DNA from 3 places in the Bacillus sp. MC1252 genome. Region 2 is predicted to be linked to each of the others. Evidence: riboswitches for the same ligand, from Rfam matches in the RefSeq annotation. Region 2 holds a riboswitch; each other region holds the start of a gene.

Region 1 (3,281 bases), 1.4 Mb from region 2:
GCTTTTCTTCTCTCCCGTCAGTTTGGCTCATGTCACCCCTTTTCAAAAAAGAAATAAAAACCAAATGCATTATTAACTGATTAATCTGACAATTTATAACGAGTGGTTCCTGTAAGATATTCTTTCAACCATACACCTTTTGACCAGTACCTTGCAAGGGGCAGCGTCATATTTTAATCCTCTTTTTTTTAACCGATAAAGGAAGAAGAGAAGTGAAAGGAGCAAACAACGAGATGAAACGAATGATACCAGGTATCTTACTGATTATATTCATAACCGTGATCAGCTTTGGCTGTCAAGCGATGACAGAGGAGGCTGGCGCCAAGCAAGGCACAACTTATTACGTGGCAACAAACGGAAACGACCAAAACCCGGGAACGCAGCAAAAACCTTTCCGCACACTGAAGAAATCGGCAAGTATGGCTAAAGCTGGGGCAACGATTTACATGAGAGGCGGTACATACAAAGAGAAATTGATTGTCCGTCATTCAGGAACAAAGAAAGCACCAGTTGTCTTTCAAGCTTATGGAAAAGAAAAGCCTGTCATTAGCGGAGCATCCCTTAAAGGAAATCAAGCAGACGGCGGTCTTGTAACGATCGATCAAAAAAGCTACATCACACTCAAAGGTCTTACGGTTGGGCATATTAAGACGAATAAAGAAGATGTAACACCAGTCGGTATTTTCATCAAAGGAAGCGGCAAAGGAGTCAAGCTGCTCAACAACCGAGTGTATGACATTCAGACGACACACAAAAATGGGAATGCGCATGGTATTGCTGTCTATGGGACAAAAGCTCCTGCTGCCATTGAAGACATTGAAATCAAAGGAAATACCGTTGAAAAATTAAAACTTGGCTTCAGTGAAGCCCTTGTGTTAAACGGGAACGTCAAAAAATTTCGCGTGACACATAACACGGTCAGGCACACTGATAATATTGGCATTGATTTAATTGGTTTTGAGAAAGTAGCCCCTTCTAAAAAATATGATCAGGTCAGAAATGGTGTCGTATCTAGAAACAAAGTATATGGGATTACGAGTTATGGGAATCCAGCTTACGGCAAGGACATCTCCGCTGGCGGAATTTATGTGGATGGCGGGAAAGACATTGTGATCGATCATAACATCACACATCACAATGACCTTGGGATTGAAGTCACAAGTGAACATAAAGGGAAAATGGCGGATCGCATTCGCATCGAGCACAATCAAGTGTATCTAAACCGTTATACAGGCATTTCAATTGGCGGCTATGATAAGAAGCGGGGCGGAACAACAAACACGACCATCTCGCATAATATTTTGTACAAAAATGACACAGCCGGCCTAGAAGGCGGTCAATTGCTCATGCAATATCAAGCAGTGAACAATCGGATCACGAATAATATCATGACAGCTAGTAGATCGCATTACTTAGTCGTGAACCTTTATCAAGTGAACCAAAAGAATACATTCCAGAAGAACGTCTATGATGACCGCAAAGGTGCGAAAGCATCACAGTGGGTATGGCGCGGAAAATGGATGGAAGGCTACAAAACGTATCGCTCCAAAAGCGGTCAAGATAAAGGATCAGTACACCTCAATCCACATTATGTGAATGAGAAAAAATATGATTTCCGTCTGAAGAAATCTTCACCTGCCAAGAAAATCGTCGGCAGTTAATCAAATCAATGACCATGCACATATCATTTTAGAAATATTCAAAAAAGTCATTGACATTGGTGGGACATCGCATTAAAGTAAAGAAGACATTTCAACTAAAACAAATTTCATAACGGATCTCTTATCAAGAGAGGCAGAGGGACTGGCCCTATGACGCCCAGCAACCGTTTCTATTTTTAGAAATTGGTGCTAATTCCTGCAAAGCTGTTACAGCTTTGACAGATAAGAGAGGAAGACTTCCCGATACATGTTTCATGCAACGGTGATCAAGCCTCTCTTCTTCAAGAGAGGCTTTTTTGTCTCTATTTTAGAAGCAATCCATTGGTTTACTGGCGTTTTCTTACTTTTTTACCTAGTTTTCTGATGTGATAAATAAAATAACTGGAGGAGGAACAGCAATGAAACGTAAATATTGGACATCATCTCTTGTATTATTGACGATCCTAACCGTCCTATTAGCAGGCTGTGGAGCAGGATCAAGCTCAGGCTCAAAGGCGAATGCGAACGAAAAAGTTTCCTTTGACAATGTACCGAAGCGCTTTGCAAAGGGACAGGGAGCAAAAATTAAAGTCATCCGTAAAATCGGAGGAGATGATCATACAGCGCAGTTTTTAGCTGGGACGAAGGCAGAAGGTGAAGCGCTTGGCTTTACGGTAGATGTCTACACCGCAAATGGAAATACAGCGAAATTCCATGATGCGATCTCTCAGGCGCTGGAAGAAAATTATGATGGCTTTATCATCTCTCATGGGGACGACGAGGCGACCGTCGCTGACGTGAAAAAGATCACAGCGAAGGGCATTCCAGTCGTAGCGTTTGATTCGAATCCTAAGCTGAAGGACATCAAAGGGGTCACAGTGACGTCTCAAGATGACGAACAATTAGCGAAAAAATCATTAGACGCACTCGTATCTGATTTTAAAGGAAAAGCAAATATTGCATACCTCTGGGTAGATGGGTTCCCGCCAATGGTGAGACGAAACAAGGTGTACCAAGAAACACTCAAACAGCATGCAGGGCTCAAGGAGCTTGACCGTTTTGGCATTGCTTCCTCTGATACGTCTGTTCAAACACAAAATGCAGTGGCTGCCATGCTGAATAAGTATCCAAAGGGCAAGCTTGACGCTATTTTTGCCACGTGGGACGCATTTGCTATTGGTGCAGCAAGAGCCTTAAAGGAAGCAGGAAGAACAGAAGTGAAGATTTACGGTATTGATGTGTCAAATGCCGATCTTCAGGAAATGACAGCGAAAGACAGCTCATGGAAGTACACAGCAGCGGTTGATCCGAAGCTCATTGGTGCAGTTGACGTGAGGATTCTTGCGAAGAAAATAGCTGGAGAGAAAACACCATCTTCCTATGACCTTGAGGCCTCTCTCATTTCACAAAAGCAGCTTCAACAAGCAGGCAAGGCCATCAATATGGTCAATCTTGCGGAAGAAGTAAAGGGGTTCGGTTCATCTACTGCTTTTGAAGAAGATTGGATGAAGACCTTGAAGAAACATTATGCAAAATAAACAACGTACACTCTCTTTCCATAGAGGGTGTTTCGTTTTTCAAATGACGATCAATAGACAAGGAGGACACCTATGACTTCGCCGCTTGTTTGTATGGAGAACA
Region 2 (3,281 bases):
TATAAATGACGTTGTTTACAGGAGCGAATGAACTGAATTTTTTAATACGTAAGGTAATGGGAGAAGCATTTTTTGCATACTCTCGCAAGGTTGAAACGATCTCAGCTGCTTCTAGATCCGTTAATTCAAAAGGTGTTCTTAATGTTAAATGAGGCGGTATGAGTGCATAGTTCGGATCATAACGTTTCCGATAAGAGTTCGCAATATCTTGCAATTTTTTTGATGGAAATATAACAACTCCGTATTTCATCATGTTCCCTCCTGATTAAGAAAGTATTTATTATTGTTTATTATAACAAAATTCAGTTGATTAACGAATATGGGAGCATTCTTTTTAACGAAGGGGCAATGAGTGGCTGCCAAAACGTCCATTTATGATCCCCTTCGAATGTCTCAAATAAATAATCCGCACCAGACTGTTCAAGAAGGGCCTTTAAGTCTGCGTTCGGTTTGATAAAATCAAGCACTTGGCCATCTGTTGTTTTCACAGCCGTTTCTTCCGATCCAATTTGATGGATAATGGCATAATGAGAAAGTGCTGTTGACTGTTTGACGGCTTCTAAGACCGACTCATCAACATATGGAGACTGCAAAATCAGCCCGCCAAATAAAGAAGGATAATCAATGGCTGTCATGAGTGAAATCGTAGCGCCTAGTGAATCACCAATGAACGTACGTCCTGACCCAATTTGATACGTTGGATAGTGTTCATCAATATAAGGGACAAGTTCATTTGCCAAAAAGCGTTTATACGCCTCAAACTTTGTGCCATCTGGATGATACGTATCTCGCCTTTCAGTGACATTTTCGTAAGGAACACCAATGATAATCGAGCGTTCTATTTCTTTATTTTGCATCAATTCTTCCGCCTGTCTGCCTATTTTACCTAAGCGGAAATAATCATGACCATCTTGTGCAATGATGACATGATATGTATAAAGCGGGGAGTAATTGACTGGCAAATAGATTAAAACGGTCATGTCCGTCCCAAGTTCTTTTGACTGTAAGGTTTCTTCTTGAATGATTCCTGTTTTCTTCACCATAATCCATTCCTCCAGCTAACCAAATTCATCACAAGTGAAACGTTTCCATTCATTGTAACATGAAAGACAGCGTTGTTCCTATATGCTAACATGCAATCAAATCGGCTGACATCCATTCTATTATAAAATACAGAAAATTTTAATTAATCATTACAATTCCCCTTGAAAAATGAGTTTTAATACGTTACAGTATTAAGAATTAGAACAGACAGACAACACATTCTTATCGTGAGAGGTGGAGGGACTGGCCCTTTGAAACCTCAGCAACCGGTATGCATCACGTCATGTGATGTACCAAGGTGCTAAATCCAGCAAGCAGCTTTTTTGCTTGGAAGATAAGAGGAAGCGATTAAACCCCTTCTTCTTATGAAGAAGGGGTTTTCTGTTTTGAAATCAGATTTTACTTAGGATGGTGTCAAATGACAGAACATGTGGAAACGAAATTAGCGCAAATTGGAAACCGAAGCGAAGAGGCGACTGGCACAGTCAGTCCTCCCGTTTATCTTTCAACAGCATACAGACATAGAGGCATAGGTGAATCAACAGGGTTTGATTACATTCGAACGAAAAACCCAACAAGACAGCTTGTAGAGGATGCGATTGCTTCACTCGAAGAAGGGACGGCCGGTTTTGCCTTCAGTTCGGGAATGGCAGCGATCCAAACGATCATGGCTCTATTTGAGAGCGGAGATGAACTCATTGTCTCATCAGACCTATATGGCGGAACATACCGTTTGTTTGAAAACGAATGGAAAAAATACGGCTTGCGTTTTCTTTATGATGATTTTTCAGATGAAGACTGTTTACGCTCTAAAATCACGCCAAACACAAAAGCCGTCTTTATTGAAACGCCGACAAATCCACTCATGCAGGAAGCGGATATTCAAAAAATAGCGGAGATTGCAAAAGAGCATGACGCTTTGGTCATTGTCGACAACACCTTTTACACCCCAGTCTTGCAAAAGCCGATTACGCTTGGAGCGGACATTGTCATTCATAGCGCAACCAAATATCTAGGCGGACACAACGACGTCCTTGCCGGGCTTGTGGTCACAAAAGGAGAGCAGCTATCTGAAGACATGTTCCAGCATCAAAACGCCATCGGAGCGGTCCTATCTCCATTTGACTCATGGCTTTTAATGAGAGGAATGAAAACATTGGCCCTTAGAATGCGTCAGCATGAGGCAAATGCGAAGGAGTTAGCGGATTTTTTAGAGGAGCAGCCTGAAATTCAAGATGTTCTTTACCCAGGCAAGGGAGGAATGCTGTCATTTCGTGTAGCCAAAGAGGACTGGGTCAATCCATTTTTAAAGCAGCTGAAAACGATTTGTTTTGCTGAAAGTCTTGGTGGAATCGAAAGCTTCATTACGTATCCTGCCACGCAAACGCACATGGACATTCCAGAAGAGATTCGCATAGCAAACGGTGTGTGTAACAAACTGCTCCGTTTTTCTGTTGGGATTGAGCATGTGGATGACCTGAAAGCTGATCTGAAACAGGCACTATCACAAGTGAAAGAGGAGGTACATGCCAAATGACCACACACGATTGGACACTCGAAACAAAACTTGTTCATAATGCGTTTAAAACAGACCGTTCAACAGGTGCAGTCAGTGTGCCGATTCAGCATGCGTCCACGTTTCATCAAAGCAGCTTTGATGAATTTGGCCAATATGACTATTCCAGATCAGGAACTCCTACACGTCAAGCATTAGAGGATACCATTGCAGCGTTAGAAGGAGGAACAAGAGGGCTTGCCTTTGCGTCAGGTATGGCAGCCATTTCAACCGCTTTTCTTCTTTTATCAAAGGGAGATCACGTCCTTGTCACAAAAGATGTGTACGGCGGAACATTCCGTATGATCACGCAAGTCCTTTCGAGATTTGGTATTGAGCATACCTTCGTGGACATGACGGATTTGAATGAAGCCAAACAAGGCATTCAATCGAATACGAAGGTCATTTATATGGAAACACCGTCAAACCCTACACTGGGGATTACGGATATTGAAGGCGTCGTCCAGCTTGCAAAAGAGCATGACTGTCTGACCTTCTTAGATAATACGTTTTTAACGCCTGCTCTCCAGCGGCCGCTAGACCTTGGCGTTGATGTTGTGCTGCACAGCGCAACGAAATTTTTAAGCGGTCACAGTGATGTGCTGTCTGGTTTAGCGGTGGTCAAAGACGAAAAGCTGGGAGAGGAACTATATTCGCTGCAAAACTCTTTCGGTGCGGTCCT
Region 3 (3,281 bases), 1.4 Mb from region 2:
GCTCAAGACCAGAAGATATGTTTGCTGCGATTGATCAAGACCGTAAAACATTGTTCTTCTCAGATGTACAGGCAAGAGGCTACTATCCAGGATACATGAAACGTTATTTACGTGAAAATGGAATCACCATTGAGTTCCAAGATGGTGACGAAGACATTTTAAGAAACCATACAGTGGACTATATCGGCTTCAGTTATTATATGAGCTTTGTGGCAAGTACAGATCCTGCAATCCTTGATCAGGCTGAAGGTGGGAATCTATTTGCAGGCGTGAAAAACCCATACCTTGAAGCAAGTGATTGGGGCTGGCAAATTGATCCGAAAGGACTTCGTACGACGCTTAATCAGCTGTATGACCGCTACCAAAAACCATTGTTTATCGTAGAAAATGGCTTGGGCGCTGTCGATCAAGTGGAAGAGGACGGATCGATTCAAGACGATTACCGGATTGATTACCTCAGAAGCCACTTGCTAGAGGCAAGAGAAGCGATCGCAGACGGAGTAGACCTGATCGGTTATACAAGCTGGGGCCCAATTGACCTTGTCAGTGCTTCAACTGCTGAAATGAAAAAACGCTACGGCTTCATTTATGTCGACCGTGATAATGAAGGAAACGGTACATTAGATAGAAAGAAAAAGAAAAGCTTCGATTGGTATAAACAAGTGATTGCTACGAATGGTGATTATTTAGATGTATAAAAGAAAGAGACAAACCGCTGATGATGCGGTTTGTCTCTTTTTTCGTCAAGGGACTATGACGTCCACACTTGATCAGCAATCTCAATCACATGACGCAGCTTTTCCCATTGCTGCTCTTCTGTTAACAGATTGCCTTCCTCCGTGGATGCGAATCCGCATTGTGGACTCAAACAAATTTGGTTGATGTCTACATATTGAGCCGCTTCCTCGATTCGTTTTTTGATTTGTTCAACCGGCTCAAGCTCACCGTACTTTGAAGTCACAAGACCAAGTACGATTTGAAGATTTGGGTTCTTCACATATCGAAGAGGCTCAAATCCGCCAGAACGATCGTCGTCAAATTCTAAAAAGAGGCCATCAAGATCTAAACCAGCAAAAATCGTTTCTGCCGCTGCTTCGTAACCACCTTCAGCTGCCCATGTTGATTTAAAATTGCCACGGCAAATGTGCATTGTGATGACTAAATCCTCTGGGCGATCGGCAACGGCTTCATTGATTGTTTTTGCAAACGACTCACGAAGTTCATCTTCCTCGCGGCCAAAGGCTTTGATTTGTTCATGACCTTTTTCAGAAAAGAACACTGCCCATGCCGTATCATCTAGCTGCAAGTAGCGGCAGCCTGCATCATAAAAAGCACGGATGGCTTTCTTATACGCCTGGGCCACATCATGGTGGAAATCATCTAAGCTGTCATACACACCTTCATCAAGCTTTCCACGGAAAAAGAGCATATTCGGACTTGGAATCGTCATTTTTGCCGTATGATCACCAGCGATGCTGTGAAGGAAGCGGTAATCTTCTAGCATTGGGTGCTCTGTAAAATCGATTTTACCCGTTACCTTAATGCCTCGTGCTTTTGTCGTTGTGTTGTGGAATTGAATGCCCTGATCTGCTTCAAATCCTTCGACCCCATCAAGTCCTTCAAGAAAGTCAAAATGCCACCATGCACGTCTGAATTCTCCGTCTGTCACAACCTCTAATCCAATCTCCTTTTGCTTCTCCACAATACGTGTGATTTCTGCATTTTCAATTTGTCGGAGCTGCTCTGCTGTCAGCGTACCGTCTGCTTTTTGCTTACGTGCTTCTTTGATGCGCTCTGAACGGAGTAAACTTCCTACTTGATCTGCGCGAAATGGCGGCTTTGTTGTTTTCTTTCCAATGGTTTGTACTTGTGTCATGCTGAATCCCTTCCTTCTACAGGTTGAATATCAAATAAAAAAGCTCTTCCTTGGATAAGGAAGAGCATCATATACTGTGAGATCTCTGCCTTATCTTCAAACAAGCGTGTGCTTGCTTAAGGAATTAGCACCATTCTGTTCCTAGGAACAGCGGTTGCCGGGTTTCACAGGGCCAGTCCCTCCACCACTCTTAATAAGGTTACCTTTTGATTCAATTTTCTTAATATACACAATTATTCAATCTTTTCGAGAAAAAGTCAATGGCTTTTACAATTTATTTTCCTACATAAACAAATCAGCGACAAGAACACCAGCTAGTCCGACAAGTGAAAGAACAGTGACCATCAATGTCCATGTTTTAAAGGTTTGGGCCATTGACAGGTTAAAGTATTCTTTATAAATCCAGAAACCCGCATCATTCACGTGAGAGAACGTAATACTTCCGGCACCTGTTGCGATCACCATTAATTCCGGGCTGACACCCGTTAATCCAATAAGTGGTGCAGAAATGCCAGCCGCGGTGAGACCGGCGACAGTTGCTGACCCTAATGATACACGCAGGACAGCAGCAATCAGCCAGGTGAGGAGCAGGGGAGAAAGAGTGCTTCCTCGCATGATCCCCGCAATGTATTGATCGACGCCGCTATCGATGAGCACCTGTTTAAAAGCGCCGCCGCCTGCAATAATTAATAGAATCATTGCAATGGAGCCAATAGAATCCGTGATCGACTTCATGACTTCCTGCATGCTTTTGCCCCTGCCAAGTCCAAACGTGTAGATGGCAAGCAGCACTGAGATTAATAGCGCAATCGCCGGTTCACCTAAAAACTCAGCTGTTGGCAAGAATGGAGAGGATGGGAAGAAAATTTCTAAAAATGCTCTGAATGTCATAAGTAATACAGGCAAAACAGCGGTAAAAATGCTAATCCCGAAGCTTGGCATTTCCTCTTCTGTAAATTCCTTTGGATTAAATAAGTTTTTCGGTATATGTGCATGCAATTGATCTTTTTGAAATAGTTTCGTAAACAGTAGTCCGCCTACTAACACAGCAGGAATTGCTAAAATAATTCCAACTAACAACGTTTGTCCCATGTTTGCTTGAAAGACATTGGCAATGGCTGTCGGCCCTGGATGAGGAGGGAGGAAGCCATGTGTTGTGATGAGTGCAGCGACGAGCGGCATGCCAACATACAACACAGGAAGTCTTGCGGCTTGAGCAATGGTAAAGACTAATGGAATTAAGATAATGAATCCGGTTTCATAAAACAGAGCAATTCCAATAACAAATCCAGTCAGCATTGTTGCCCATTGGATTTTCCCAATGCCGAATCGGTCAATGAGCGTCATCGCAATGCGCTGGGCGCCGCCAGAATCAGCCATCAATTTACCGAGCATCGCTCCAAAA

The links. A riboswitch is a leader RNA that binds a small molecule or an ion and turns the genes downstream of it on or off. The one in region 2 is predicted to bind S-adenosylmethionine.
Region 1: another riboswitch for S-adenosylmethionine. It lies ahead of ACYH0L_RS17750 (sugar ABC transporter substrate-binding protein); the one in region 2 lies ahead of ACYH0L_RS05820 (methionine biosynthesis PLP-dependent protein).
Region 3: another riboswitch for S-adenosylmethionine. It lies ahead of ACYH0L_RS18040 (5-methyltetrahydropteroyltriglutamate--homocysteine S-methyltransferase); the one in region 2 lies ahead of ACYH0L_RS05820 (methionine biosynthesis PLP-dependent protein).

What each region holds. Positions count from the first base shown of each region.
Region 1 covers NZ_CM166369.1:3,435,436-3,438,716, reverse strand. Annotated here, with positions in the region: gene ACYH0L_RS17755 (right-handed parallel beta-helix repeat-containing protein) at 234-1,661, shown strand; SAM riboswitch class I at 1,780-1,890, shown strand; gene ACYH0L_RS17750 (sugar ABC transporter substrate-binding protein) at 2,060-3,178, shown strand; gene ACYH0L_RS17745 (sugar ABC transporter ATP-binding protein) at 3,251-3,281, shown strand, end outside.
Region 2 covers NZ_CM166369.1:1,167,444-1,170,724, forward strand. Annotated here, with positions in the region: gene ACYH0L_RS05810 (YjcG family protein) at 1-250, opposite strand, end outside; gene ACYH0L_RS05815 (alpha/beta hydrolase) at 303-1,043, opposite strand; SAM riboswitch class I at 1,264-1,385, shown strand; gene ACYH0L_RS05820 (methionine biosynthesis PLP-dependent protein) at 1,463-2,581, shown strand; gene metC (cystathionine beta-lyase) at 2,578-3,281, shown strand, end outside.
Region 3 covers NZ_CM166369.1:3,492,117-3,495,397, reverse strand. Annotated here, with positions in the region: gene bglH (aryl-phospho-beta-d-glucosidase) at 1-698, shown strand, start outside; gene ACYH0L_RS18040 (5-methyltetrahydropteroyltriglutamate--homocysteine S-methyltransferase) at 752-1,876, opposite strand; SAM riboswitch class I at 1,964-2,076, opposite strand; gene ACYH0L_RS18035 (gluconate:H+ symporter) at 2,159-3,281, opposite strand, start outside.